Regions from separate parts of the Paenibacillus sp. ALJ109b genome, predicted to be linked through region 1. Evidence: predicted binding sites of a transcription regulator. Region 1 holds the regulator's gene; the other holds the start of a gene.
What was found. The regulator CtsR, encoded in region 1, represses protease genes until heat stress. The targets are predictions, from matches to a motif close to ATGGTCAATAAAGGTCAAACA.

Region 1 (15,112 bases):
GCCGATGTTATTCGGTGGTGGTTTTTATTTGCTTTTTTTTATTTCCGAGAGATGCCCACGCATCTCTTGTTTGACTTTGTCCCGTTCCTCTGACACACTCATAAATGGATACATACATCACGTATCAGGCCATGATTTGAAAGATATCATAACTTAGAGAACGGGGTGCAGGACGACATGGAAATTCAGAAATTAACCGTAGATGATTTTGAGCCAGCTATGGCACTCTCCGAGTATGCTTTTCAAATGGTAATGAGTGAAGAACAAACGGAGAAGCGACGGAGTCAATTTGATTCACAGGATATATGGGGTGTATTTGAGGAGGGACAATTGGGTGCCAAACTTCACATTATTCCTTTTCAAACCTATATTCATGGGAGATCGTTCGAGATGGGCGGTATTGCGGGAGTAGCCACATGGCCAGAATATAGACGCAAAGGCTGGGTAGCTGGGCTGTTGAAGCATGCGCTGGAGGAAATGAACCGTAACAAACAAAGTATATCGTTTTTGCATCCGTTCTCTTTTGCATTTTATCGCAGATATGGATGGGAGACGTATGTTGAGTTTAAACGATATAAAGTGCCTACAGCTCATCTGCCTGCGAAAAAGGCAACCCTTGGAACAATTCGCCGTGGTGATCCCGGACTCAGCGTATTAAAGGAAGTATACAGTGCGTATGCTGAGCGCTATAACGGAACTTTGATCCGGGATGATGCGAGATGGGAGAACTCAGTTCTCACTAATGGAGCCAACCAGAAAGTCGTATATTATGATGAAGCTGGTAAAGCACAAGGCTATGTTTTATATGAGGTTAAGGAAAGAAAGTTTACCATTAGAGAGATCATTTATCTGAATGAAGAGGCAAGACAAGGTTTATGGACCTTTATTGCCAACCATGATTCTATGATTGAGGAAGTCACTTTACAGGCACCAGCCAGTGATATGCTTGCTTTTCAATTAGATAATCCGCGGATTCAGCAGGAAATTGTACCTTTCTTCATGGCACGTATTGTGAGTGTAGAACAATTTATTTCACAGTATCCTTTTGCGAGCCCAGACTCACCAGTACAGATTAATCTCCAGGTAGAGGATGCACACGCACCATGGAATGAAGGGGTATGGCAGTTGAATGTGGCGATGAACGGTACAGCTTCGATTTGGAAAACATCGGAGCCGGCTGCTAAAGATCAGACTGTTAAAGTAGACATTCAGGCGCTCACAGCAATACTGATGGGGTATCGCAGGCCCTCAGAGATGGCTCAAATAGGTAGAATTGAAGGGCCGAATGGAGCGATTAAGGCTCTGGAACAAGCGATTCCTGATCGGGAAACGTATCTACTTGATTTTTTCTGATCCTCATAGAGTAACGAATATTCTAGGATCAATTTTGTAGATTAACTTGTATAGCATTACGTTGCTAGTATGAGACAAATGGACTTCTCCAGCTATTTTGGAGAGGTTTTTTTGTGTCAGCCGAATATTTCGTGTAAAATCGTAAAAAATGAATAGTGCTCCCTCTTGGCAAAACCACAAAATATGCTATAATGTATATAAAGTCAAAGAAAGTCAAAGTCAACTAAAGGTTAAATACTTACGTAGCTTTCTTTCTGCAATCCGGTGGTGGGAGCCATTTTAGAGGTAGTGCACATCAGCGGATAAAAGCAATATTAAAGGACCTTCGAGCGTCCTTCGCTCTCCCGTTAAAGACCGTTGAAGATCAGTTTCGCTGTTTCCTTGATTGGTTAAATGGGTTGAGAAGGTGTACTCTGTAGGGGCGTGTGGGTCCTTATTGACTTAACGTTTCAGACAGTGGAGGATGAGTGGATGCGTAATATCTCTGATATTATCGAACAATATCTGAAGAGTATTTTGCATGAAAGTCCCGAAGGAATGGTCGAAATTCAACGTAATGATCTGGCTGACCAATTTTCATGTGTGCCTTCCCAGATCAATTATGTCATCAGCACCCGATTTACACTCGAAAAAGGTTACCTTGTAGAGAGTAAACGTGGCGGCGGCGGTTATGTTCGCATACAGCGGATTGAATTGCCGGCTCACTCGGCTCTGCATAACCATTTGCACCATAGTATTGGAGATGAGATCGGGCAGACAGCTGCCGAAGGTCTGATCTACCAACTGGAAGAAGCACGTTTCTTAAGCAAAAGGGAAGCCGGGTTGATGCGGGCAGCTGTATCGAGAGAGATTATATTGGTCAAACTTCCTTACCGGGATCAAATTCGTGCCAGAATGTTAAAGGCGATGTTAATATCTTTGCTCGGTAAATGAAAACTATCGGGATCAAGGGGGTACATCATTGTGCTGTGCCAAGAATGCAACAAACGTCCGGCAACACTCCATTTCACGAAAATCGTGAACGGAGAGAAGACGGAATTCCATATTTGTGAGTCATGCGCTCGTGAAAAAGGGGAAATGATTCCCGGAACATCCAACGGATTTTCCATTCATAACTTATTGTCCGGGTTGCTTGATTTTGAGCCTACAGGCAAAAATGGCAGTGCAGGAGCAACACCTGCGCAATCCCTTCGTTGTGAAGAATGCGGGATGACCTATTCACAGTTTAGCAAAATCGGCCGCTTTGGCTGTAGTTCTTGTTATAAATATTTTGACAGTCGTTTGGACCCGCTATTCAAACGGGTTCATGGTAGCACTTCCCACGTGGGTAAAGTGCCTGCACGAGCTGGTGGCCGCATCAAGGTGAAACGACAGATTGCTGATCTGAAACGGGATCTTCAGGAGAGTATAACGCAAGAGGAGTTTGAAGAAGCTGCTCAAATTCGTGATCAGATCAGGGAACTTGAAAAAGAAATAGCTCAGGAGTAAAGTTTGTGATGAGTAGGAGGGATGCGTAATGCCTAATCTTCGTTTTACAGAGAAGGCGCTCAGCGACTGGATGCGCAGTGATGCGGCTGATTCCGAAATCGTCATTAGCAGCCGAGTCCGGATCGCACGCAACCTGCAGCATTATCCGTTTCCGATGCTGGCTTCCAATGAGCAATCGGAAGAAGTGCTGAATAAGCTGAGCGAAGTACTTCAGTACGATGACGTTCATGCCTTTGGAGATTTTCATACCTTGGATCTGATTGATATCGATGACCTTGACAAACGGGTGCTGGTAGAGAAACATCTGATCAGTCCTAGTCTTGCGAACGAATCCAGAAATGGTGCTGTTATTCTCAGTGAGGATGAATCTGTCAGTATTATGATTAATGAAGAGGATCATCTTCGTATCCAGTGCCTCTATCCGGGGTTCCAGGTGAAAGAAGCCTGGGAGAAAGCTTCCGCCATAGATGATGCTTTTGAAGCGCATGTGGATTATGCTTTTGATGACCGCAGAGGATATTTAACCAGCTGTCCTACGAATGTAGGTACAGGTGTAAGAGCATCTGTCATGATGCATTTGCCCGCTCTGGTGATGACACAGCAGATTGGCCGCATTCTAACCGCAGTCTCCCAAGTCGGACTGACTGTACGGGGAATTTACGGTGAAGGCAGTGAGGCGATGGGTAACCTGTTCCAGATCTCGAACCAGATCACACTGGGACAGACGGAACAAGAAGTCATCGATAACCTGCATAGTGTTGTGTTACAGATGATTGGGCATGAGCGAACTGCTAGAGAACGGTTAATTACGGACTCTAGACTCCGAATTACCGACAGGGTTATGCGTTCATACGGCATACTGTCCCATGCAGCCATCGTCGATTCGAAGGAAGCTGCACAGCGTCTGTCTGATGTTCGACTTGGCGTAGATCTCGGCTTGTTGGACGGCTTGTCCATAACCGTGATGAACGAGTTGAATGTGATGACACAGCCGGGCTTTTTGCAGAAAACATTTGGGGAAGACATGCGGACAGATGAGCGTGACATATATCGGGCTCAGTTGATCCGTGATACGATCAGTGCAGCCAATCAATCTTAGGTTGATCAAGAGTTGTTTATAAAGGTTTCACGTCGCATCTGCGGCTTTTTATATAATAGAGCATTTCTATAAATGAATGCTGAATGATTTTATTCGCAGCATGGCTGCAAACAAAAATGATATGAAGAATACGGTGGGATCCTTTTAACAGCCCCCGTTTTATCCAAAACCATGGAGGTGCAGGAGATATGATGTTTGGAAGATTTACGGAACGGGCCCAAAAGGTGCTCGCATTGGCGCAGGAAGAAGCTGTCCGTCTTGGTCATAATAACATCGGTACAGAGCACATTTTGCTCGGCCTCATTCGTGAAGGCGAAGGCATCGCAGCCAAAGCGCTGATCGGCCTGGGACTCGGATTGGAAAAAATTCAAGATGAAGTAGAAACGCTGATTGGCCGTGGCCAAGAGCAACCTACGAACATTGCATATACGCCTCGTGCGAAAAAAGTAATTGAATTGTCTATGGATGAAGCTCGCAAATTGGGCCATACCTATGTAGGCACAGAGCATATCCTGCTTGGATTGATTCGTGAAGGCGAAGGGGTTGCGGCACGTGTGCTGAACAACCTGGGTATTAGTTTGAACAAGGCACGTCAACAAGTACTGCAACTGCTTGGCAGCAGTGAAGCCGTATCCAGTCATAACGGTACACCTGCCAATGTCAGCACACCAACACTGGACAGTCTGGCACGTGACCTTACGGCGTATGCCAGAGAGAACAACCTGGACCCAGTGATTGGACGTAGTAAAGAAATCGAACGTGTTATTCAGGTTCTGAGCCGTCGTACCAAGAATAACCCGGTACTGATCGGTGAGCCAGGTGTAGGTAAAACGGCCATCGCTGAAGGACTTGCACAAAAAATCATCGCCAACGAAATTCCGGAGACTTTGCGTGACAAACGTGTCATGACCTTAGATATGGGTTCGGTTGTCGCAGGTACAAAATATCGTGGTGAATTCGAAGATCGTCTGAAAAAAATTATGGATGAAATTCGTCAAGCGGGTAACATTGTCCTGTTCATCGACGAATTGCATACCCTGATTGGTGCAGGTGGAGCAGAAGGTGCAATTGATGCTTCGAACATTTTGAAACCGGCTTTGGCCCGTGGAGAATTGCAGTGCATCGGTGCAACAACACTGGATGAATACCGCAAATATATCGAGAAAGATGCTGCCCTGGAGCGCCGTTTCCAACCGATCACGGTGGATCAGCCTTCTCCAGAAGAAGCAATTCAGATTTTACACGGCTTGCGTGATCGTTACGAAGCGCATCACCGGGTGAAAATTACAGATGAAGCGATTGTGCAGGCTGTTAAACTGTCTGATCGGTACATTACAGACCGTTTCCTACCGGACAAAGCGATCGACCTGATTGATGAGGCGGGCTCCAAAGTAAGATTGAACTCTTACACGATTCCACCAAACCTCAAACAATTGGAAAGCCGTCTCGAAGATATCCGTAAGGAAAAAGACGCAGCGGTTCAAAGCCAAGAATTCGAAAAAGCAGCAGCTCTGCGTGACACGGAACAAAAAATCCGTGAAGAGCTGGATGTAACGAAGAACCAATGGAAAGAAAAACAAGGTCGCACGGATTCTGAAGTAACGCCTGAGGATATCGCGCAAGTGGTAGCCAACTGGACTGGAATTCCGGTGAACAAGCTGAAAGAAGAAGAAACACAACGTTTGATGAACCTGGAGTCTATTCTTCATGAACGTGTCATTGGCCAAGATGAGGCTGTGAAGTCCGTCAGTCGTGCAGTTCGTCGTGCTCGGGCCGGATTGAAAGATCCTAAACGTCCGATGGGTTCATTTATCTTCCTAGGTCCTACCGGGGTAGGTAAAACCGAGCTGGCTCGTGCTCTGGCTGAAGCGATGTTCGGCGATGAAAATGCAGTGATCCGGATCGATATGTCCGAGTATGGTGAGAAGCATTCCACTTCCCGACTCGTCGGAGCGCCTCCGGGATATGTTGGATACGAAGAAGGTGGGCAGCTGACAGAGAAAGTTCGTCGCAAACCTTACTCCGTCGTCCTGCTCGATGAAATCGAGAAAGCACATCCGGAAGTATTCAATATCTTGCTGCAAGTGCTTGAGGATGGTCGTCTGACGGATTCCAAAGGTCGCGTTGTTGACTTCCGAAATACGTTGATTATTCTGACATCCAACGTGGGTGCTGAAGCGATCAAACGTAACTCTACACTCGGCTTCACAGCAGTTGTGGATGCAGGTGCGGATTATGATAACATGAAGGGTAAAGTCATGGATGAGCTGAAGAAAAGCTTCCGTCCAGAGTTCCTTAACCGGATTGATGAAATTATCGTGTTCCACTCTCTTGAAGAGAAACACATCGCTGAGATTGTTACACTGATGAGTGAGGAGCTTCGGAAACGGCTACGTGAATACGAGGTTGACTTCGAACTCACCGACAATGCCAAGGATTTCCTTGCCAAAGCTGGCTTCGATCCAGCTTACGGTGCGCGTCCGCTTCGTCGGGCGATCCAAAAGCATATCGAAGACAAATTGTCTGAAGAGTTGCTCACGGGTAATGTAACCAAAGGTGATTCATTGCTAATTGATGAAGAGAACGGGGCATTGTCTGTAACGAAAAAAGACGTTGTTGTTCCTTCCACTGAGGAAATCGAAACGAAATAAGTGTCACTTAACTAGTGACATAACTACTGAGTCTGATGTATAAAACAAAAATCCTTCCTGGCTTAAGTCGGGAAGGATTTTTGTGTTTTTGTGCCAGTCAGAGCCCCAAAGCTGTTGTTTATCAGAAAACAAAATTTGAACTGGCTACGAACATGTGTAAAGTTTGCGATAATCCTTTACGAAAAATCTCAAACAATGGTAAACTTTTATTAACCCTGCACGTCAGGGAGTTTAGGCAAAATTCGTCGAAAAATGCAAAATGCTGTTATAAAATAAATCCTAGGAGTGCTGAAGTGGCCAAAGTTAAAACCAAGTTTCAGTGTACGGAATGCGGCTATGAAGCCCCCAAATGGTACGGCAAATGTCCGGGTTGTCAGTCTTGGAATTCGATGGTGGAAGAAACCGAAACGGTGGTCAAAACACAAGGAAGAAATTCCCCTCTTTTTGAGAGTAAAGATAAGCCACTTCCCATCATAGATATAGATAGCGGTCAGGAACCGCGTGTACAGACTGGAATTGAAGAGCTGAACCGGGTTTTGGGCGGCGGAATTGTTCCAGGATCTCTCGTTCTGGTGGGCGGAGACCCCGGAATCGGAAAATCAACATTGATGTTGCAAACATCTCATGCATTGACTCATTCAGGTTTGCGCGTGTTATATGTCTCAGGCGAGGAATCAGTTAAGCAAACGAAATTGCGGGCTGACCGTCTGGGTGCGCTGTCTCCTGAGTTATATGTACTATGTGAGACCAATATGGAGCGGGTTGAGGAAGCGGTGGAGCAGATCCAGCCGCATTTTCTAGTCATCGACTCCATTCAGACCGTATATCTGCCAGAAGTCACCAGTGCTCCCGGCAGTGTAGCTCAGGTAAGGGAATGTACATCACGGTTCATGCGGATCGCCAAAGGGCGAGGCATTGCAACCGTACTTGTGGGGCATGTTACGAAAGAAGGTGCTATTGCCGGTCCACGTATGTTGGAGCATATGGTGGACTGTGTTCTTTATTTTGAAGGAGAGCGGCATCATACGTATCGCCTTTTACGTGCGGTCAAGAACCGTTTTGGTTCGACCAATGAGATCGGCATTTTTGAAATGGGCGAAGATGGACTTCGTGAAGTAGGCAACCCTTCTGAGCTCTTTTTGTCAGAACGTCCACTGGGTGTGGCGGGTTCTACCGTAGTTGCCAGCATGGAGGGCACACGTCCTCTGCTTGTGGAATTGCAGGCATTGATTTCAACCACACATTTCCCTTCTCCCCGACGTATGGCAACAGGGGTAGATCTCCATCGATTAAACTTGATTATTGCGGTACTGGAGAAACGAATGGGCATGTTCTTGCAAACACAGGATGCTTATCTAAACGTAGCTGGTGGTGTGAGATTAGATGAGCCGGCAGTAGATTTGGCGGTTGCTGTAAGTATCGCATCCAGCTTGAGAGATGTACCGACCAAGCCAGATGACGTCATCTTTGGGGAAATCGGTTTGACGGGTGAGGTTCGGGCCGTTTCACGGGCTGAACAACGTGTGAAAGAAGCTCAGAAATTGGGCTTCAAGCGTGTCATTTTACCAGAAAAAAGCTTAAAGGGCTGGAAACATCCTCGCGGGATACAACTGATCGGTGTGAATACCGTGGCAGATGCACTAGCGGTTGCTTTAGATTAGGGGGCATAACAAGATGAAAGATTCGAGCCAACTGGATAATATGAACGAATTGTTAAGGCTGATCGCACCAGGTACACCTTTCCGCGAAGGTCTGGAGAACGTGCTGCGCGCCAAGACGGGTGCACTGCTGGTTGTAGGATACAGCCCTGAAGTAATGGAAGTGGTGGATGGAGGATTCTCGATTAACTGTGATTTCTCCCCGAACTATCTGTATGAACTCGCCAAGATGGATGGTGCCATCATCCTAAGCGAGGATTTAAAGCGTATCCTATACGCCAATACTCAGCTCATTCCTGACTCATCCATTTCTTCATCTGAGACGGGGATCCGTCACCGGACGGCTGAGCGTGTCGCGAAACAAACAGGAAAATTAGTCGTATCTATATCGCAGCGCCGGAATATTATCACCTTATACCAAGGAACACTACGGTATTCCCTCAAGGAAATTGGGGTTATCTTGACCAAGGCGAATCAAGCGATTCAAACCTTGGAGAAATACAAAGCTGTTTTGACGCAGTCGCTTACGAATCTGAGCGCCTCCGAGTTTGAGGAACTGGTGACGATTCCTGAGGTGGTCAATGTCATTCAGCGTACGGAAATGGTTATGCGTATCAAAACGGAAATTAAGCGTTACATTCATGAACTCGGCAACGAGGGTCGTTTGATCTCTATGCAGATGGAGGAACTCGTCGGTACAACAGAAGAGGAAGCATGGCTACTGTATAAGGACTATGCCCGTGATGACAGTGATGACAGAATCCGTGAGATTATCGTTGGTCTGAAAAGATTGTCGGACGATGAATTGCTGGATGCACATCATATCGTACGTCTGTTGGGATATCCTTCATCAGCGGCTACATCCGAAGATTCGGTTGCACCTCGCGGATATCGGGTATTAAACAAGATACCCCGCCTGCCGAATGTCATCATCCATAACCTGGTGGATCAATTCGAACAATTGCCTCATGTCATTATGGCTACAATTGAAGAGCTGGACGAAGTGGACGGGATTGGAGAGGTACGCGCCCGAACCATTAAGGAAGGTCTCAAGCGTTTGCAGGAGCAGATGTTTATTGACAGACAAATGTAAGGGTTTGCCTATAACGGCTTGAAAATAATGAGGTGAAACAACGATGTTAACCAGATTCATTCCGAATCTCTTTACCTTGGGTAATCTGTTTCTTGGAATGATGGCAATCCTGCTTTCAATTGATGGGAATTATAGTTTGGCTGCCATTTTGGTCATTATTGCGATGTTGTTGGATGGTCTGGATGGCCGTGTGGCACGTGCGCTTAATGCCCAGAGTGAGTTTGGTAAAGAGCTGGATTCTTTGTCGGACATGGTTTCATTTGGTGCAGCTCCAGCTCTGATTATATTCATGGTCTCGTTTCAGGACGCAACTCCGGTTCTCGCCTGGATCGCAACCGCAAGCTTTCCAATTTGTGGGGCTATCCGGCTTGCCCGGTTTAACGTTCGCCCCGGCATCCCCGGGTACTTCACAGGATTGCCGATTCCAGCGGCCGGAGGGGTTCTGGCAACACTGTCCCTCTTTAACAAGGATATCGGTCCTGTAAGTATGATGATTGCGACGTTGCTGTTATCTTATCTGATGGTAAGTTCGCTGAAATACCCCAACTTCAAAAAGGTTGGTCTGCCGCGCAAAGCGATTTGGATTGCACCTTGGGTTATCGTCTTTGCGGTAGTGGTGGCGGTCATGTTTCCAGAACAATTGTCCAAATTGATCTTTATTCCACTTGTGTTATACGCTCTATATGGGATGAAGCATAATATGCGGACGGCAGCCTCACGTAACCGAGCCAAAAAGCGTAAAGAAGAGAAGTCTTCCCGTCCTTCCGATCGCTAGGTAATCCAGTATTCTGGAAAATACAAAGAAAGCACGTACGCTCCTGACAGGAGAATGCGTGCTTATTTTTGTTTTTCAAATCTATACGGTAACTTAACCATTTGCAACGAAATACGTATTGTTTACGACAAATTGAACATCCCTAACGTCGAACATTTCTGTGACTCGTGATTTACGACCTCTTCCATGTTGATGTCCAGTAGATTGCAGAGAGCCGACATATAAAACAGGTTCCGCCCCAGTTCAGAGCTGATTACCTCTTTGCAATTCTCGCACAATTCACCTTCCACATGCGTTTCCAGCAGGCCTTTTGATTGAGCAATATCGCTCTCAGGGGCATATTTCTGCTTGGTGGCGTGCAGCTCAATGCAGCCGCATTCGGTAATGGCCTTGGACACGGCACGGTTGACAGAGGCGCCGGCTTGTCCTGTTTTGGACAGTACATCAATCAGGCTGCGATGACGCAGCAACAGCTCGGAAACTTGATCCTGAAAAGCCTGTAAACTTAGCGTACTCATTTTGCTACTCACCTCGGGATATGAATTGAATTCATTATATGCCAATAATTTACCTTCTTTCAACTGACGATTGCAACATTTCCAAAAAGTTCTTCAAAAGCAGGATTAGCAATCTGGGAATTGGATCATACTGGATATAAAGATGAAGATATATTGAAGGAGGTGCAGGGACTTATGTGGAAAAAAGGCATTTTAACTTTTACAGGATTGTGCGGTGCATGGTTCGGCTACACGGCATATCATCTGGCAGGAAAATCCGTCCCTTGGATGGCTGAATGGATTCAATCAGCAGGATTGTTGGGGGTTGGGGTATCAACCCTACTAGGTGCTGTATTGTTTATGTCCATGTGTAACATCGGTGGAACATTAATGGCAACCAGACTGCATAATAGTATTGATTCTTTGGCCAAAGTACCGATGAAAGAATTGGCTGCAGGTGCGGCGGGTACAGTTGCAGGACTGCTGGTGGCCTTGCTGTTATATCCTTGTGTGGCATGGCTTGGGACGGCTGGAGAGGTGCTTCAGGTGGCGCTGACGGTCGTAAGTAGCTATACAGGCTATATGCTTGCCATGGCGAAGAAAGACGATCTGGCGGCCTTCTGGATGTCAGGACGCTGGGGTCATCCCGAGGTAGATGAGGAGAGACGGCTGGAAGAGCACAAAATTTTGGATACCAGTGTAATTATCGATGGTCGCATCGCGGATATATGCAAAACCGGATTTATCGAGGGAACGATTGTAATCCCGGAATTCGTTCTGGAAGAATTGCAGCACATTGCCGATTCATCGGACTTGCTCAAGCGGAACAGAGGACGGAGAGGGCTTGATATTCTGAATAAAATTCAGAAGGAATTGGACGTCAAAGTTCTCATTTACGAAGGTGATTTCGAGGAAATTTCCGAAGTGGACAGTAAACTGGTCAAACTCGCCAAGGTGCTTCAGGGCAAAGTTGTCACCAACGACTTCAACCTGAATAAGGTCTGTGAACTGCAAGGCGTATCCGTGCTAAACATCAATGATCTCGCCAATGCGGTTAAGCCGGTGGTATTGCCAGGTGAGGAGATTATGGTGCAGATTATTAAGGATGGTAAGGAACACGGTCAAGGTGTAGCCTATCTGGATGATGGCACGATGATTGTTGTGGAAGGCGGACGCGAGTATATCGGCATGATGATGGAAGTGCTGGTGACCAGTGTGCTGCAGACGTCAGCGGGACGAATGATTTTTGCCAAGCCGAAACTGTTGGAAAAAGCCCAATAAAGCGGTATGATGGGTAGTGTATCGTTAGAGTTTATAATATAACTGTATTATATCTCCGAACGGTAAACTGACAGACAAGGCAGGGATTGCGGCATGGATAAAGGGTGGGGTGTTGTCATTGTGGCGGCAGGTCGGGGGACCCGGATGGGAACAACCGAGAGTAAGCAGTTTCTGCTGCTGCAGGACAAGCCCGTTTTCATACATACGCTTGAAGTGTTTGCGGCTATGGACGAGGTCAGCGAAATGGTGCTGGTCACGGGAGCTGCCGATGTTGAACGCAGCCAGGATTGGGTAAAAGAATACCGACTGGAATCACGTGTCCGTGTCATCCCCGGAGGGAAAGAGAGACAGCATTCGGTCCACGAAGGCCTTAAGGCACTAGGGACAGACTGGGTCCTCGTTCACGACGGGGTACGTCCTTTTATAAACCGTGAGCAGATTATGGGATGTATGAAGGCCGCTATGTCGGGTGGAGCAGCTGTACTGGCCGTTCCAGTGAAGGATACGATCAAACAAGTAAATGCGGATGGAATCGTTACGGCGACGCCGGACCGCAGCAGTCTGTGGAGCATTCAAACCCCGCAGGCTTTTCGTCTTTCTTCCCTGCTGCTTGCGTACGAATCGGCGGACCGGGACGGATTTCTAGGAACGGATGACGCAATGCTGGCTGAACGCCAGGGAATGTCGGTCAAGGTTGTGGAAGGCAGTTATACGAATATCAAATTAACGACGCCGGAAGATTTGGAATACGCCGCGTTTTTGCTCAAGGGAGAGAAGAAGCGATGATACGTGTAGGACAGGGATTCGATGTACATCAACTGGTAGAGGGACGCCCATGCATTATTGGCGGGGTCACGATCCCTTATGAAAAAGGACTGCTGGGTCACTCGGACGCAGACGTGCTGCTGCATGCCATCAGTGATGCCATTCTTGGTGCGCTTGCACTTGGGGATATTGGCAAACACTTCCCGGATACCGATCCGGAGTTCAAGGATGCGGATAGCCTGAAACTGCTGGAGCATGTGTGGCAGTTGGTGAAGGATCGTGGATACCGTCTGGGGAACATCGATTCAACCATAATTGCACAGAAACCGAAGATGGCACCTTATGTTCCGCAGATGGCCGAGGTTATTGCCAAGGCACTTGAAGCGGATGTAACTCAGGTGAATGTCAAAGCGACAACAACAGAGCAACTCGGATTCCCCGGACGGGGAGAGGGTATAGCTGCCCAATCGGTTGTTTGCCTTGTTCGCGTGTGATATCATCAACCAATTAGAGACGGAGGGGATATTATGAGCACCGAAGTTCGCGTGCGCTACGCGCCGAGTCCAACGGGACACCTGCATATCGGGAACGCCCGTACGGCGCTGTTTAACTATTTGTATGCCAAACATAATAACGGCAAATTCATTATTCGTATTGAGGATACGGACGTGAAACGCAACATTGCCGGTGGTGAGGAAAGTCAGCTGAAATACTTGAAATGGCTCGGAATCGAGTGGGACGAAAGTATTGATGTCGGCGGCGAGTACGGACCATACCGTCAGACGGAACGTTTGGACATTTATCGTAAATATACGCAGGAACTGCTGGACAAAGGTCTGGCTTATCGTTGTTATTGCACGGAAGAAGAGCTGGAGCAAGAACGTGAAGAACAGACAGCACGTGGAGAAACTCCGCGTTATTCGGGTAAACACCGTGATCTGACACCGGAGCAACAGAGCGCATTTGAAGCGGAAGGCCGTGTGGCGAGTATTCGTTTCCGTGTACCGGAAGAACGCATCTATACGTTTGATGACATGGTCAAAGGAGCAATCTCATTCAACAGCAAGGAATCCGGCGACTTCGTTATTGTGAAAAAAGACGGCATTCCCACGTACAACTATGCAGTTGCTGTGGATGATTACCTGATGAAGATCTCTCATGTCTTGCGTGGCGAAGATCACATCTCTAACACACCGCGTCAACTGATGATTTATGAAGCGCTTGGCTGGGAGCCGCCGCAATTCGGTCATATGACGTTGATCGTGAATGAAAACCACAAAAAGCTGAGTAAACGTGACGAGTCCGTTATTCAGTTTATTGAACAATATGATCAGCTCGGCTATTTGCCTGAAGCGATGTTTAACTTCATCTCCCTGCTTGGCTGGTCCCCTGAAGGCGAAGAAGAGATCTTCTCGCAGGAGCAGTTAATCTCCATTTTTGATACGAAGCGTCTGTCCAAGAGCCCGGCGGTATTTGATACTCACAAGCTGGCTCACTTGAACAACCACTACATCAAAAATGCGGACCCGGATCGCATTGCCGAAATGGCGATTCCACATCTGCAAAAAGCGGGACGTATTGCCGCTGAGCTGTCACCTGAACAGAAAGAATGGGCATATACGCTTGTTCATCTCTACCAGGAGCAAATGAATTCTGCCTCCGATATCGTGGAATTGTCGGAAGTGTTCTTCCGTTCCCACCTGGAGTTGGAAAGTGAAGGAGCTGCTGTACTGGCTGAGGAGCAGGTACCAATCGTTCTGAAGGCATTTGCAGATAAAGTACAGGCTAGCGACGAATTTACACCAAGTAAAATGGCTGCGCTGATCAAAGAAGTTCAGAAAGAGACCGGATTTAAGGGTAAACAGTTGTTTATGCCGATTCGTGTAGCTCTGACAGGACAGACTCATGGCCGTGATCTGAACCAAACGATTGTACTGCTTGGCCGTGATACGGTGATTGATCGATTGCATGCTCAGGTAAAAGGCGCATAAGAAACGCCCCTATTAGAGTCTACTTTGGACTTAAGGATAGAACTTCGTTTATACCGATATGAAGGAAGATTGTTGTCAGTCCATAACCTTTTCGCTATAATAGCAACACAAAGGTTAAATGGTATGATTTTATCATTCATCATAAAAACAGCAAAGACCGGGAGAAGTAGGTTGAACCGGACAGATTCAGAGAGGATGGCCCCGCAGTAAAGAACAGGATTCTTTGCTGCGGTGGCTGTGAGCCATCCGCTGTCCGTCAGTCGAAATGCACCCGTGAGCTGCATAGCCGAATCCGGCCCCGCCTCTCGTTATGTAGGAGAGAGGAAAACGTCAGGATAGGTTGTGACGGTTGGTTCCCGTTACGGAACTGTTGAGGGTTCATTCTTGTGCAAGGACATGAGGCGGCTATAACAGGCAGCCTAGTTCTTGTATGTTAAGGCATGAACCGAGCAGAGTGGGAC
Region 2 (15,112 bases), on a different contig from region 1:
TGGCTGCTGCCAGCGACCCATTCCACATCCGAAGCCTGCAGCGTTTCACGTTTTTCAGTCAATGCCAGCCCAGCAGCGAGCTGAATGATATTCACCGCTTCACGACCATTGGTTGCATAGCGCTTAACCACATCCACTGCTTCTGGACACGGACTGAATCCGATTTTCTGAACAGCATCTTCTGCGATTTGCCCAATCTCTTCGGGCAGCAATGGACGGAAATAGACCTCCATGCACCGCGAGCGCAAGGCTGGAGGCAGTTCATGGGGCGAACGAGTCGTCGCTCCGACAAGACGAAAATCGGCTGGCAGACCATTTTGAAAAATATCGTGGATATAAGCAGGAGTATGCGTGTCTTCCGAGTTATAGTACGCACTTTCCAAAAAGACCTTGCGGTCCTCCAACACTTTCAGCAGTTTATTCATCTGGATGGAATGCAATTCACCAATCTCATCAATAAAAAGCATCCCTCCATGCGCTTTCGTAACGGCACCGGGTTTCGGCTGAGGAATACCAGCTACGCCCATCGCTCCTGCTCCCTGATAGATCGGATCATGCACTGAACCAATCAAAGGGTCAGCAATACCCCGTTCATCAAAACGCGCCGTTGTGGCGTCGAGTTCCGTGAATTTGGCATCGGCCTTGAAGGGAGATGACGGATTCTTTTTGGCTTCTTCCAAAACCACCCTTGCCGCAGCTGTTTTACCTACCCCTGGAGGTCCATATATAATGACATGCTGAGGATTAGCACTGCATAGTGCGGCTTTAAGGGCGCGAAGTCCGTCTTTTTGCCCTACAATGTCATTAATGGTTGCCGGACGTGTCTTCTCTGACAGGGGCTTGGTGAGTGAAATGGAGCGCAACTTCCGCAGCTTCTCCAGTTCCTTGCGGGATTCACGCTCAACCGCACCGCGATTCGTTTTCTGCCCACGAAGCAAATTCCAGAAATACAAACCGATCACCACACCAAAAAATAACTGAATCATCATTATGACCATACCAAATTCCATGTCTCAACATCCTCCTGTTCTATCCCTATTCTCATATGAGATCATGCTAATACTTGGTAGTATAGCCTTTTCACCGAGACGTAAACGGGTGATCGGGAAATTGTATGTTTGAGAACAAAAAACAGCCCGTCAATGATGACGGACTGTTACATAACGATATATAAATCAATCAGTGCGAGCGGCCAGGAATAACGCCTGTCGTTTCATAGGACTCCACGATTTTGTCGATCTCTTTTTTCAATTCCTCAACCATGATTTCTTCCGGAACTTTACGGATCATTTTACCATGACGGAACAACAAGCCTTCTCCACGTGCACCGGCAATACCGATATCCGCTTCCTTGGCTTCACCCGGACCGTTAACGGCACAACCCAACACCGATACTTTGATCGGCACCTTGAGTTTGGAGATATACTCTTCCACTTCATTCGCAATGGAGAACAGATCGATATCCAAACGCCCACAGGTAGGACAGGAAATCAGCGTAGCTGCATTGGAAATTAGACCAAAGGTTTTGAGCAGGTCACGAGCGACCTTGATTTCCTCAACCGGGTCTGCACTAAGCGATATCCGCATCGTCGAACCAATACCCATCGATAACAAGGCACCCATACCGGCAGAACTTTTGATTGTACCAGAGAACAACGTACCCGCCTCGGTAATGCCCAGATGCAACGGATACGGAATGATTTGAGCTGCTTTGGTATACGCCTCAATCGCCATCGGCACATCCGATGCTTTGAGAGACACGATGATATCATGGAAATCAAGTTCTTCCAGAATACCAATGTGATAAAGTGCACTTTCTACCATAGCATCAGCTGTTGGGTAACCATATTTCTCAAGCAAATGGTTTTCCAGAGATCCTGCGTTTACCCCGATTCGAATCGGAATACCCTTCTCTTTACAAGCTTTCACGACTTCCTCTACTTTTGCACGTTTACCGATATTGCCGGGATTAATCCGTACTTTATCGATGCCGTTCTCAATCGCAAGGAGCGCCAGTTTATAATTAAAATGGATGTCCGCTACGAGCGGGATATTAATCCGTTTTTTGATTTCCTTGATGGCTGCTGCAGCTTCCTCATTGTTCACCGTTACACGCACCACTTGACAGCCTGCTTCTTCCAAACGCAAAATCTCTGCCACGGTCGCCTCAACGTCTGCCGTTTTCGTTGTACACATGCTCTGGATGATGACTTCGTTGCTGCCACCAATCGTTAAGTTACCCACTTTTACGGGTCGTGTATCTTGTCTTAAAAACATGAGTGATTTCTCTCCCCACAACGTCAAAGCTCCACCCTGACAGAGACATGAATTCGCCTTCTGCCAGGAGTGGAGAACTGACAAGTCTATATTTCAGTGTTGAAACGGAATATTAACCTTTAGTTAGGCACTTTCTTCCTGCTTGTCGTCCTTGGATTGGCTTAGTTCAGGCACGACTCTCTTCTCAACGACTTCTTCGGTAATGACACAGTTCGTAACATCATCACGGGAAGGTACTTCGTACATAATCTCAAGCATAATGCCCTCGATGATTGCGCGCAGACCACGTGCACCCGTGTTTCGTTTAATGGCTTCCTTCGCAATCGCCAGTAATGCTCCTGGTTCAAACACCAGATTTACATTATCCAGTTCAAGCAATTTTTGGTATTGTTTCGTAAGCGCATTTTTTGGCTCGGACAAAATCCGTACCAGTGTATCTTCGTCCAGCGGCTCCAAAGTGGAGATAACTGGCAAACGGCCTACAAACTCCGGAATCAGACCGAATTTCAGCAAGTCTTCCGGCAATACCATACCCAGATATTCACCTGGTTTAAGATCTTTTTGTTCCGCAACGGTGTTAAAGCCGATGACTTTTTTACCGATCCGGCGTTTGATCATTTGCTCGAGACCATCGAAGGCACCGCCACAAATAAACAAGATGTTGGTGGTATCAATCTGGATGAATTCCTGATGTGGATGCTTACGACCACCTTGTGGCGGTACAGAAGCTACAGTTCCTTCCAGAATTTTCAGGAGCGCTTGTTGAACACCTTCACCCGATACATCACGTGTAATGGATGGGTTCTCGGATTTACGCGCTACTTTATCAATTTCATCGATATAAATAATGCCGCGCTCTGCTTTTTCCACATCATAATCAGCAGCTTGAATCAGCTTGAGCAGAATGTTCTCTACATCTTCGCCGACATAACCTGCTTCCGTCAATGAAGTTGCATCAGCAATAGCAAAAGGAACATTAAGGATTTTGGCCATCGTTTGCGCAAGCAACGTTTTACCAGAACCCGTAGGTCCTAACAGCAAAATGTTACTTTTTTGCAATTCAACGTCCTCAATCTTGCTTTGTGTGTTGATCCGTTTATAGTGATTGTAAACCGCTACAGACAAAGACTTCTTCGCCTGATCCTGTCCGATGACGTACTGGTCAAGGATGTCGCGGATTTCTTTCGGTTTTGGAATATCTTTGAGGTCCAGTTCTTCGTCATGACCGAGCTCTTCCTCTACGATTTCAGTGCACAGTTCGATACATTCATCACAAATGTAAACGCCCGGTCCAGCGACCAGCTTGCGCACCTGTTCCTGAGATTTACCGCAAAAAGAGCATTTCAATTGCCCTTTCTCATCGTTAAATTTAAACATGAAACCACCCCTTTAGGAATTGATCGGTCTGCTGAGCACCTGGTCAATAATGCCGTACGTTTTGGCTTCTTCAGCACTCATGAAAAAGTCACGGTCTGTATCCCGCTCGATTTTCTCAAGGGGTTGACCTGTACGATCGACGTATATTTGATTCAGTTTCTGACGTGTTTTAATAATCCATTCTGCGTGAATTTTGATATCCGCAGCCTGTCCTTGAACGCCGCCAAGCGGCTGATGAATCATCACTTCGCTGTTAGTCAGCGCATATCGTTTGCCAGGAGCACCGGCTGTCAGCAATAACGAGCCCATGCTTGCTGCCATACCTACGCAAATGGTCGATACATCCGGCTTGATATATTGCATCGTATCGTATATACCCATCCCTGCGGTGACAGAACCACCAGGTGAATTAATGTACAAGCTGATATCCTTCTCAGGATCGTCGGCTGCCAAAAACAAAAGCTGCGCTATGACAAGATTGGCTACATCGTCATCAATCGCACTGGTTAAAAAGATAATGCGATCCTTCAGCAAACGCGAATATATATCGTAAGACCGCTCGCCTCGATTGGTTTGTTCAACAACCATTGGCACCAGACTCATGAGACCAACCTCTTTTCTACATGTAATTAGACATAGGCTACCTGTAAAGCAAACCCAAATTCATTCTAACACGTTCCTGTGACAATGTCATTTTTCACAAGTGGTGTCAAGACAGAGTGAGTTTACTTTTTTGCCTGATCATATTTAACCATGTTTTCTATGTATGTGCAAATCGGAGCAATCCTATGCCGTTTCACCTTTTTTTATTTGCAGGAGAACCATAGGACGTTGAATGTGCATAACCAATGTCACAACGAATCCCATCCATATTATTACTGAATCCTCTATAAAATGGATGCCATAATTTAAAAATAAGGCACGCAATGATTCACGTGCCTTATCGTTTATTCAGCTGTTCATTACATAACAGCTTGTCTTATTTTTCGTCAGCTTCTGCAGCTGGAGCTTCAACAGCTTCAACGACTTTGCTGTTCTCAACGAGAACATCGATCGTTTTACGCAGTTTCACTTCGTCACGAAGGCTGTCCAGGGAACCATTACCCTCGAGAATGCCACGAATCTCTTCAGCAGGACGCTTGTAAGACTCAGCCATTTTTTCGAGTTCTTGGTTAACTTCTTCGTCAGACACTTCGATGTTTTCCGCTTTACCAACTGCTTCAAGAACCAAGTTGTTACGAACACGTTTGGAAGCATCTTCCTGCATTTGTCCTCTCAGGTCAGCTTGTGTTTGACCGGAGAAGCTCAGGAACATTTCCAGGTTCATACCTTGGTTGCGCAGACGGTTGTCGAAATCACGCATCATGTTTTGTACTTCGCTGTCAATCATTGCAGAAGGAATATCCACTTCAGCATTTTCAGCCACTTTTTCTACAACAGCATTTTCTTGAGCTGCTTTGGCTTCATCTGCTTTGCGGGATTCCAATTGCGTTTTCAGGTCAGCTTTGTACTCTTCAAGCGTATCGAATTCGCTAACATCTTTTGCAAACTCGTCGTCCAGTTCAGGAAGTTGTTTACGTTTGATTTCATGTACTTTCACTTTGAATACCGCTTTTTTGCCAGCCAGTTCAGCTGCATGGTAGCTCTCTGGGAAAGTTACTTCAACGTCTTTGAAGTCGCCTGTGGAAAGACCCACAACCTGCTCTTCAAATCCTGGGATGAATGTGTTGGAACCAAGTTCCAGGGAATAACGCTCAGCTTGTCCGCCTTCGAACGGTACACCATCAACGGAACCGTCAAAGTCGATTACAGCAACGTCGCCGTTTTGTGCAGCACCTTCGTCGATAACAACGAGTTCTGCGTGACGTTGTTGAAGACGCTCGAGCTCTTCAGTCACTTCTACATCCGTTACTTCATGTTTGGCTACAGCAACTTCAACGCCTTTGTAGTCACCCAGTGTAACTTCAGGTTTAACGGTTACTTTCGCTTTGAACTTGAATACTTGTCCTTTAGCGAATTGCTCGACATCTACGTCAGGACGATCAACCGGGAAGATATCCGTTTGGTCGATTGCTTCTGTGTAAGCTTCAGGAAGCAAAATGTCAATTGCTTCTTGATACAAGCTTTCCACACCAAAACGAGCTTCGAAGATCGAACGTGGAACTTTACCTTTACGGAATCCAGGTACGTTTGCTTGTTTAACTACTTTATTAAAAGCTTTGTCGAGTGCTGCAGTTACACGATCTGCACCCACTTCAACCTCAAGAACCCCAAGGTTCTTCTCTATCTTTTCCCAAGTTGCTTTCATTGTATACTTTCCCCTCCAAAATTCGCATGTTCACGTAGGCAATCACGTACAAAATAACCATTTTAGTATAAACAAGATTAGATTCTTTTTCAAGGGGAATCCCTTGATACGGTTTGAGGAAAACGTTTCCGGGTCCTATTGACCATCCAAACCGGCAGAAACAAACTGCTTCATCGATCGATATGCTTGCTCCAGACGAAAGCGCATCGCCCCTGTCACAGCATACATTGAGCGAGTATCTTCCTCGTCATGCGAACCGCCCAGACTGTCTGCAACGGTCATATGTAGAGCAGCTGCCCATATATCTGTCATGGAATCATTTTCTTCCAGCATGGACAGGTAATCACGGGTTCCGTACACGGCCATGACATATTGAATCCACAGTTCTTGTGCAAAATAAAAGAGCGTAGGTTCATGAACCTCCGTCTGATCTGCTACCCTTTCAAGAATCTGAACGATCTGAATCGGGAAATCCTCAGGTCTCAGCGGAACTGTATCAATCTCCACTTCAACCGGCTCTTCCCCACGAGTAAACGCAATAATGCCTTGAACACCTCGGCGTCGTAATGTCTGAAGCACACGGAACTGAAGTAAAGGATGCAGTGTCTTGTCTTTGAGCCAACCGGTAAGCGAATCATCAATTTCTGGCCGATCGAGATATGCAAGCTGCTCCAGCGCCAGCATCGTTTGTTCAGATAAAGGTTCCTCCATCACGGTACGAAGAAGTTTATCCGCATAGCCGTCATCCTGCTCAAGCTTGGATCGGGCATGTTGACGTGCCATGTCCTCTTCGCTGATTTCCTCTTCCTCACGCTCTTCACGAACCTCGGGTAAATCTTCCCCATAATGAGGGAATGCAGCTTCAAGCCATTCGAGCAGGGCTCGCCATTCGTCGTAATGCCGTTCTTCCTGCCCTTGGCATTGCAGCAAAAAGCGAAGCAGGTCCATCGCTTCACCATATCGTTCATTTTCTAGCATAACCGTCAATTGAATCTGGTAATAGTCCAGCGTCTTAGGAAACAGCACGATATTGTTACTGTGCTCGGTTTCCGGGGTCGTGGATTCCTTAATAGGAGCACCTCCTCTGTATCCTGAATCTCCAGTCGCAATCAACCATAAATAGATGTATATTAAACGAAAGTCGATCTATTTTTTGAGTTCTTCTGATATTCTAACATAACCTTAATTATAATGAAAAAAACGTTACCGCCGCCAAATATCATATACGAAAAATATATTATAATAAAATGTTTGATATTCATCATTATTTATGATAAAATCAATTTTGCTTGAAAAATTTCATGTCTCAGTAGCTCAGCTGGATAGAGCAACGCCCTTCTAAGGCGTCGGTCGGGGGTTCGAATCCCTCCTGGGACGTAATTAAAGAAAGCTTCCTTCGGGAAGCTTTTTTTTGCGTTCTGGGGATGAAAACCCCGATGGTTCGTCGGAGCATAAACTTCGGTAGGATTACTTCGCAGTCTCGACTGCAAGGAGAGTATCCCTCCTGGGACGTAATTAAAGAAAAGCTTCCTTCGGGAAGCTTTTTTTTGCGTTCTGGGGATGATTGAATACGTTAATCGGCTGATGTTGACACGGGATGTTATGCTTGTTTATGTATATGTATGTATCAAAGTATACATATTAGACAAATAAACTATAGGAGATTTACCATGCCATCATCTTTACGTCAAAACTCACCTGACCGCTCTGCAGTCGATAATTCATCGTCAGCATCCATGAAACTTGGGCTCTTGCTGGCAGGCATTATCGTTATCGCAGCAACAATGCGTTCACCTATTACGGCAACAGGTCCCATTGTGGAACTGATCCGTACAGATACAGGAATAAGTCATACATTGGCAGGCTTACTCACCTCTCTTCCTTTGCTTGCCTTCGCGGCAATCTCTCCGTTCGCTCCACAATTGGCGCGAAGATTCGGACTAGAAACCGCTCTGTTAACTGCCATAATCCTCGTGACCATAGGCGTATCCCTCCGGTTTATGCCCTCTGTACCCGTTCTCTTTGCAGGAACAGCGATCCTTGGATGTGGCATTGCCCTGAGCAACGTATTGCTGCCCAGTCTAATCAAAAGGGATTTCCCATTGCGAGTGGGGCTCGTTACCGGACTTTATTCTGTGTCCATGAATATATGGGGCGCTATCGCCTCAGGAATCAGCGTTCCTGCGGCAGGCTTAACCTCCATGGGTTGGCATGCTTCACTCGGCATGTGGGCTATACTGTCCATTTTGGCCCTCATTCTCTGGCTGCCTCACGTCCGTTCTGGACGTCGCGGCGAAGTTTACGTGGCTTCGAAAACGGAAGCGAAGCCGGTTCGCCTTATTACATCTTCCTTAGCCTGGTATGTCACATTGTTCATGGGACTGCAATCTTTAATTTTTTACACTACAATTACCTGGCTGCCAGAGGTTCTATCTGATCAGGGTTTCAGTTCCTCTTCAGCGGGCTGGATGTTATCCCTGATGCAAATGGTTAGTGTTCCGGTAACGTTCATCGTTCCCATTCTGGCTGGACGAATGAAAGATCAACGTGGGCTGACAGCAATTACAGGTTCATGTCTGATTCTGGGGTACGCATTCCTTTTGAGCGGCATCTCCTCTCTCGTAACCGTCGGTGTTGCTTTGGCCGGCGTTGGAGCCGGGGCTTCGTTCGGACTTGTAACCATGTTTTTTGTACTGCGTACGTCTGATGCAAGACAGGCTGCGGGACTTTCAGGTATGGCTCAATCCTTTGGGTATATGCTGGCAGCCGTCGGGCCGTTGCTGTTCGGGGTGCTTCATGATTGGACACAAGGATGGACCCTTCCATTGCTTTTGCAAGTTACACTTGCTGTTCTGTTACTTTTCATGGGATTGAAAGCAAGTGCCAACCGTTTGATTGGTTCATGATGAATAGGCCCTTCCATTATATAAGCAAAGAGACCTTTCTAATGGAAAGGTCTCTTTTTTTGATAAACTCACACTGTGATCAGAATAGTTATTAAAGCTTATCCAGATATTCAAGTAGACGGTATAGAACGACAGATACTTGAGCACGAGTTGATGTAGCTTTTGGAGCAAACTTGTTGCCAGACATACCTTTTACCAAACCATTCTCTACAGCAAAATGAACAGCTGATTTCGCTCCATCTGAAATTTGATCTTCATCTTTGAATCCAATGGATGTTACTCCTTGTTTTATTTCCAAAGCATCTGCAATCATCAAAACCATATTTTCGCGTGTCAATTGGTCCTGCGCATTCGCTTCTTTACTACGTGTTTCCCAATCGATTCCCGTTTCGAAAATACGATCTAGCAACGTCGCAAATTCTGCATGAGTAATGGTACTATTCGGTGAGAATGTGCTAGCACTAATACCTTTAGCAATTTGTTGAGAGGCTATAACTTCGATTTCATCTTTAGCCCAGTGGCTGTTGATGTCTCCAAAAGTTACAGCATTTTCTACAACAACATAAGAACCTGGTTGTGTTACATTGAATTCCAATTGTCCTTTTTGAGACGCATTGGACAAAGATGCAGGCTGCCAAGTATCTGTTGTTGTCTGATGATAAGCAATAACTTTACGTACGTCTTTTACAGACTTCACATCATACTTCAAAGTAAGTCCAATATTGTGCTTGAATTTGTCAGCATCAAGATCAATAGACACAATTTGAGAAACAATGTTCTCGTTTTGTTTGCTATCCTTACCTTCTGCAACATGCAACTTCAAGCTAAATCCTGTATCTGTGACGTAATCCGTTAAAGAAGCAGCAGGAATATTCACATTGAACGTTTTGCCCTCAATAATCAGATTTTTACCTGAGGCTTGAATTTTATATGCAGTGGCCTTACTGATTGTCAGATCTACTAGACTATATTTGTCAAACTCAACACTTGATAAATCCAGCTTGATTTCCCTCTTATCATCCTGCAACTGTGTATTGATTACCGTTTCGGAAATCGCTGCTGTAGCTTGTGTAGTTCCGTCAGCGTTTTTCTTTTCAGATATAGATGCGTCACCTTTAATTGTAGGCGTTGGTGCAGGTGATGGAGAAGAATTGGAAGAACTCGATCCGCCTGAAGACCCTGAACCAGAGCCCGGTGATGGTGTACCAGGATTAGGAACTTCCGGATCAGGATTTTTTTTCACCAGAAGTGATGTAGACGCTGTTCCAGTCAAACCTTGTAAGTCCTCAACAGACATTTCCACAATGTACTCCCCAGCTAACAACTTGCCGAGTCTAAGAGTGAATGAACCGTCTGTTTCAACTTCAAAGGCACCTTCATCAATCTTCTTATTCGATGTATCTTTCACAGTGTACCCAGCCTTCAATGAAGCTGTTACATCAAGTTCAGTATCCCATCCATTTTTTAGCGCTGGAGCGGCTACGATATAAAGATCATCAACATTACCTGTCAAAGCTTCTTTGTCCGCCTGCACCACTTCCAACTTATCTGGTGCTGTTACAACAGGCGCTGCTTTTTTCACCAAAAATGGAGAAGTATCTTCGATATACGTTTTGCCATCAACACCGATTGTAGTGATGTCAACCGTATAAAGACCATCTGGAATATTTGTTACCTCGTCGGTAGTGTAGTCTGCATACTGTCCATCCCACTCCAGATTATATCTTGTGTTAGCAGCGAAACTATAGTAGTTTCCAAAAATAGATCCAATATATCCATCTCCATAATAGCCCCCATCCGGGTTAAGGCCATCAAAGATCTCAATAAGGGCAAAATTCATAGGATTGTAGAATTCCATAGCTACATTGAGTTTATCCAACGTACCATCAGACTTCAATGGATAATGGAACGGGTTCTTTTCTGTACCTTTCACAGTCTCAATGTATTTAACGCCTGCCAATGTAAGATTGAAATGTGCGACATATGGAACACTAAATGTGTCCGTTCCATTAGACAACTGAAGGTATCCTTGCGCTTCTGCTACCGCAGTAACACCTTTTGGAACTGTAATAGTAACCTGTAACTCTTCCTCACCATTCAGTGTAAAAGAGCTCTTGTCCACCGCAACGGATACACCAGGGATAGTACGTGTTGGATTCACGCTTACAGTGTAGTTTCCACCGCTGCCATTCAGCGACTCCACTTTGATCGTTTTGCTGACGTTTTTTTCGTCCGTGCTGAGGAAGTTGCCAAAATTGACACTACCTGTAACATTTGGTTTCTCGACAGCCACGCCATTCTCTGTATATTTCGTTACATCCAATACTTTAACAAATGCAGCAGGATCAATCGTTTTCACTGCTTGAATACGTCCTGCACCTTGATCAAACACATCGTAATTGGTTGTGTCGAGCACTTTACCATTGTTCATGAGTGCTACTTTAATATCAAATGGTGTCCAGTCACTGTGCTTCTCAATCAATAGGGCAACTAGTCCGGCAACATGAGGTGTGGCCATACTTGTACCTGATTTACGATCATAAGCCTGTGAATAATCTGCTTCAGGCTCGTCCTTGCCATAGGCAGGAACAGTAGACAGAATGCTGGTACCCGGTGCAACTATATCCGGTTTGATATCCAGAGTCACCTTGGCTGGTCCGCGGGAGCTGGATGGATTCATTTCATCGCCAGCCGTTTGACCTTTAACGAAGTCACTGAAGCTCACTTCAACGCTTTGACCGGCATCCAGCTCAGCCTTGATACTTTCTCCATCCTCCTTCGACATGCTCAAGGTTGGAATAAGTTCAAAATTATCTCCCAAACTCACACCGATCGGGCCTGGAATATTGTTATATACGATAATAGCAACTGCACCAGCAGCTTTGGCGTTGGCTACTTTCTCTACAAATGCCAGCTCACCGCGCTGTACAAAAGCCACTTTGCCTGTAAAATCCTTGCCTTCAAAATCGGTCGGTTTACCCAATCCTGCAAATACAAGATCATATTGTTCCGTCAAAACCGATTCGGGATCTGCTGAAAGACTCCAGCCCATTACATCAAGTCGGTACACCGACTCAGTAACAGCCAATGGATTTTGCTCCGTTTCAGTTGGAGCAATCGCAGGCTCTTCTTTCACAAGTGCAACCTCCGGAGAGGTTTCGACTGGTGCCGAAGGCGAGGCTGGCTGAATACCCTCTTCTGATTGGCTGGCTTCCACATCTAAAGCTGTATCATCGTCAGATGCTGATTCAGACAATGCAGCTTCGTTTGTTGATGGAGCTACCTCACCGGTCACATCTTCCGTTGTGGTGGATGGTTCACCTTGAGCCGGAACTTCAGGAGTATCAGCACCCGGTGCTGTTCCCAGTTCAGGAGACGGCTCAACTTCAGGGACAGGTTGTTCTTCAGGAAGCGTACCTTCACCTTCCTCACCAATCCAGAAATGAGTGTTGGCTGTAATGCTTTGGCTAGGCCCCGTGGAGTTACCTACAGTGATTGCCATAGCCGATGCTCCTGGAGAACCTAATGTATAACGATTCGGACCATCATTACCACTTGCCACAACTGCAGTCACGCCAGACAGCATGGCATTATTAAGTGCAACTGAAGTGATATAACTTGGATCATTGGCAACGTTACCCAACGAGAGATTGATTACGTCCATGCCATCGGCAACGGAACGGTCAATTCCACCAAGCACCCATGAAGTTTGACCACTTCCGTAGGGCCCAAGAACACGATATGCATAGACATCGGCTTCAGGAGCAACCCCGACAATGCCGTAGTCCCCTGCTTCACGAGCAGCAATGGTACCGGCTACGTGAGTACCGTGGGATGTGTAATAGGCGCTTCCATTGGCATTAAATTCAGGTGCGCCAGATACTTTCCATTCTTCACGTGTTGTCTCATAAGGATCATTGTCATTTTCAACGAAATCCCATCCACCTTTGTAGGCGTCTTGCAAATTAGGATGTTCATAATCGATTCCTGTATCAATAACTCCAACTTTGACGCCTTTTCCTTTGTATCCCAGATTCCATACTTCAGGGGCGCCAATAAATGGTGCGGTATCTTTCATATAAGGATTCACTTCATCTGTTTCCGGGGCTACGTTAATTTCAAGGTCAGGGTATACACTGACAACGCCTGGTATGCGAAGCAATTGCCCCAATTGGTTGCCCTTAAGTTCAATGGCTACACCATTCAGAGCATATGCGTAATTTTCCAATACTTCGTGTTTGATTTTATTCTGAGTGAGGCTATGTACAAATGACTGTTGTTGTTGCTCGACTTGATTCACAGCCTTTGTTTCCATAGAGGAGGTAAAAGATTTTCCAGAGAGGGTAGATTCGCCTTGCGCAACAGCAACTGGTTTATTGGAGAGCTCAACAATTACTCTTGTTTTCTCCCCTCCAAGACCTTCCAGGCTCTTGTCCAAAAATGGATCTGCTGCAAGCTTGCCTTCCCGCTGGGCAAGAATTTCTCGCCATTGTTTGGCTTCGGCCTTGCTTAGCGAGTTCTCAAGCTGAACACCTACAGGAGCGGCTCCGGCCGCTGGCATAATGATAGAAAAAGTCATTAGGATACTTAACAATATGGATATCAATCGTTTATTCAAGGCTATGCCCCTCCTTCTCAATATGAAAGTACCTCACCAATCTTGGGTCCTGCAATGACAAGTACTGCAATACCTGTGACAACTCACCGCCCTATCTGCAAGTAGATTGACCCTTGGTAAATTATTCTACTAAAATAGCACATTCACCTTCTAAATAATTACAAATATGATATAAAAATTACTTATATGGTTCTTGAGTAAGAGAAAAATGTGGAATTGTATTTATTTGTCGATTGAATAATTCAATTTTTAAATACAACATAGGAAAAAAGGCCAAGAGCCTCTTCATTCCGAAAGAGATTCCCAGCCTATATGTGATCGATGGATTCATGAAAAATATTTTATTAATTCATTTAACAGTGACACATCTTTTGCTTATTTAACTTCCCGGCTTCACTGCTTCAATTCGAAGACGCTTATAATCGGCATAGATTGCATCTTCTTTCCAGAGCTTCGGCACAACGATTTGGCTAGTTTCACGACAGATCTTCTGAATTTGCTCCTGACTCAAACCTTCAAAATAGTCCCCTCCAAAATGAGCCAACCAGCCCTCTATACCCTGTTCACCATCCGCCAATCTGGTAGGACGGTCATAGTGATAGGCCTGTCGCACCAAAAATCCACATTGTTCGAGAATGTTGCTATATTGCCCGATCGTCGGGAAATACCAAGGGTTTCGCTCTGATCCACGAATGCCAGTGTGTCGTTCAAACACTTCTTCTAATGCATCTACAATGATCTGTACATTGCCTTTGCCACCGAACTCCACCACAAAACGTCCTCCAGGCTCCAAAGACTTCCATACACTATCCACTACAAGTCGAGGACTTCGCATCCAATGCAGAGCTGCATTGGAAAAGACGGCATCATAGAGCTTGTTCGTCGCAAACTGATGTCCGTCACCCTCCATGAACTCGATATCTGGAAACTTCTCTTTTGCACGGCGAATCATGTCCGGTGATGCATCCATGCCAACTACCTCAGCCTGCGCTACAGAGATTTCGTACGTCAAATCCCCCGTTCCACATCCCAAGTCAAGGATATACTCCCCTTTTTGAGGTTGAAGCCATGAGATTAAACTTTTACCGTAACCAGAAACAAAGCCAAGTTTGTTGTCATACTCATCCGCTTGCCATTGATTAATCGATTGCATGGATACCACCATCGCTTTCATGATTGATATCTTCATTGTGTCACAAGATGGTTTATTATTTAAATATATAAATTCTATTTCATTGATAGTTTACACCTATAAACAATACCAACCTCGGACGAACCTTCTGGATTCTCATCCCTTGTACGCAAAAAGCTTCCCGAAGGAAGCTTTTTCTTACGTCCCAGGAGGGATACTCTCCTTGCAGTCGAGACTGCGAAGTATTCCTTCCGAAGCTTATGCTCCGACGAACCTTTGGGGCTCTCATCCCCTGTACGCAAAAAAGCTTCCCGAAGGAAGCTTTTTCTAACGTCCCAGGAGGGATTCGAACCCCCGACCGACGGCTTAGAAGGCCGTTGCTCTATCCTGCTGAGCTACTGAGACAAATATGTATAATAAAAATACCGCGCGATTTCTATTATACTCTGATTTCTATATTTTTCAATAGTTTTATAAAAAAATTAATAATTGCA

Region 2: the regulator CtsR is predicted to act here: its motif matches at 4,447-4,467, upstream of clpP (ATP-dependent Clp endopeptidase proteolytic subunit ClpP).

What each region holds. Positions count from the first base shown of each region.
Region 1 is NZ_JAAIFP010000010.1:38-15,149, forward strand. It holds gene G3352_RS12725 (GNAT family N-acetyltransferase) at 178-1,353, shown strand; gene G3352_RS12730 (CtsR family transcriptional regulator) at 1,825-2,286, shown strand; gene mcsA (protein-arginine kinase activator protein McsA) at 2,317-2,841, shown strand; gene mcsB (protein-arginine kinase McsB) at 2,870-3,940, shown strand; gene G3352_RS12745 (ATP-dependent Clp protease ATP-binding subunit) at 4,129-6,591, shown strand; gene radA (DNA repair protein RadA) at 6,885-8,252, shown strand; gene disA (DNA integrity scanning diadenylate cyclase DisA) at 8,266-9,342, shown strand; gene pssA (CDP-diacylglycerol--serine O-phosphatidyltransferase) at 9,386-10,117, shown strand; gene G3352_RS12765 (nucleoside triphosphate pyrophosphohydrolase family protein) at 10,240-10,635, opposite strand; gene G3352_RS12770 (PIN/TRAM domain-containing protein) at 10,810-11,895, shown strand; gene ispD (2-C-methyl-D-erythritol 4-phosphate cytidylyltransferase) at 11,989-12,681, shown strand; gene ispF (2-C-methyl-D-erythritol 2,4-cyclodiphosphate synthase) at 12,678-13,154, shown strand; gene gltX (glutamate--tRNA ligase) at 13,188-14,651, shown strand.
Region 2 is NZ_JAAIFP010000031.1:44,770-59,881, forward strand. It holds gene lonB (ATP-dependent protease LonB) at 1-1,010, opposite strand, end outside; gene ispG (flavodoxin-dependent (E)-4-hydroxy-3-methylbut-2-enyl-diphosphate synthase) at 1,180-2,277, opposite strand; gene clpX (ATP-dependent protease ATP-binding subunit ClpX) at 2,401-3,654, opposite strand; gene clpP (ATP-dependent Clp endopeptidase proteolytic subunit ClpP) at 3,667-4,257, opposite strand; gene tig (trigger factor) at 4,634-5,962, opposite strand; gene G3352_RS26300 (hypothetical protein) at 6,098-7,075, opposite strand; tRNA gene G3352_RS26305 (tRNA-Arg) at 7,266-7,339, shown strand; gene G3352_RS26310 (CynX/NimT family MFS transporter) at 7,633-8,868, shown strand; gene G3352_RS31510 (S8 family serine peptidase) at 8,960-13,486, opposite strand; gene G3352_RS26320 (class I SAM-dependent methyltransferase) at 13,866-14,660, opposite strand; tRNA gene G3352_RS26325 (tRNA-Arg) at 14,950-15,023, opposite strand.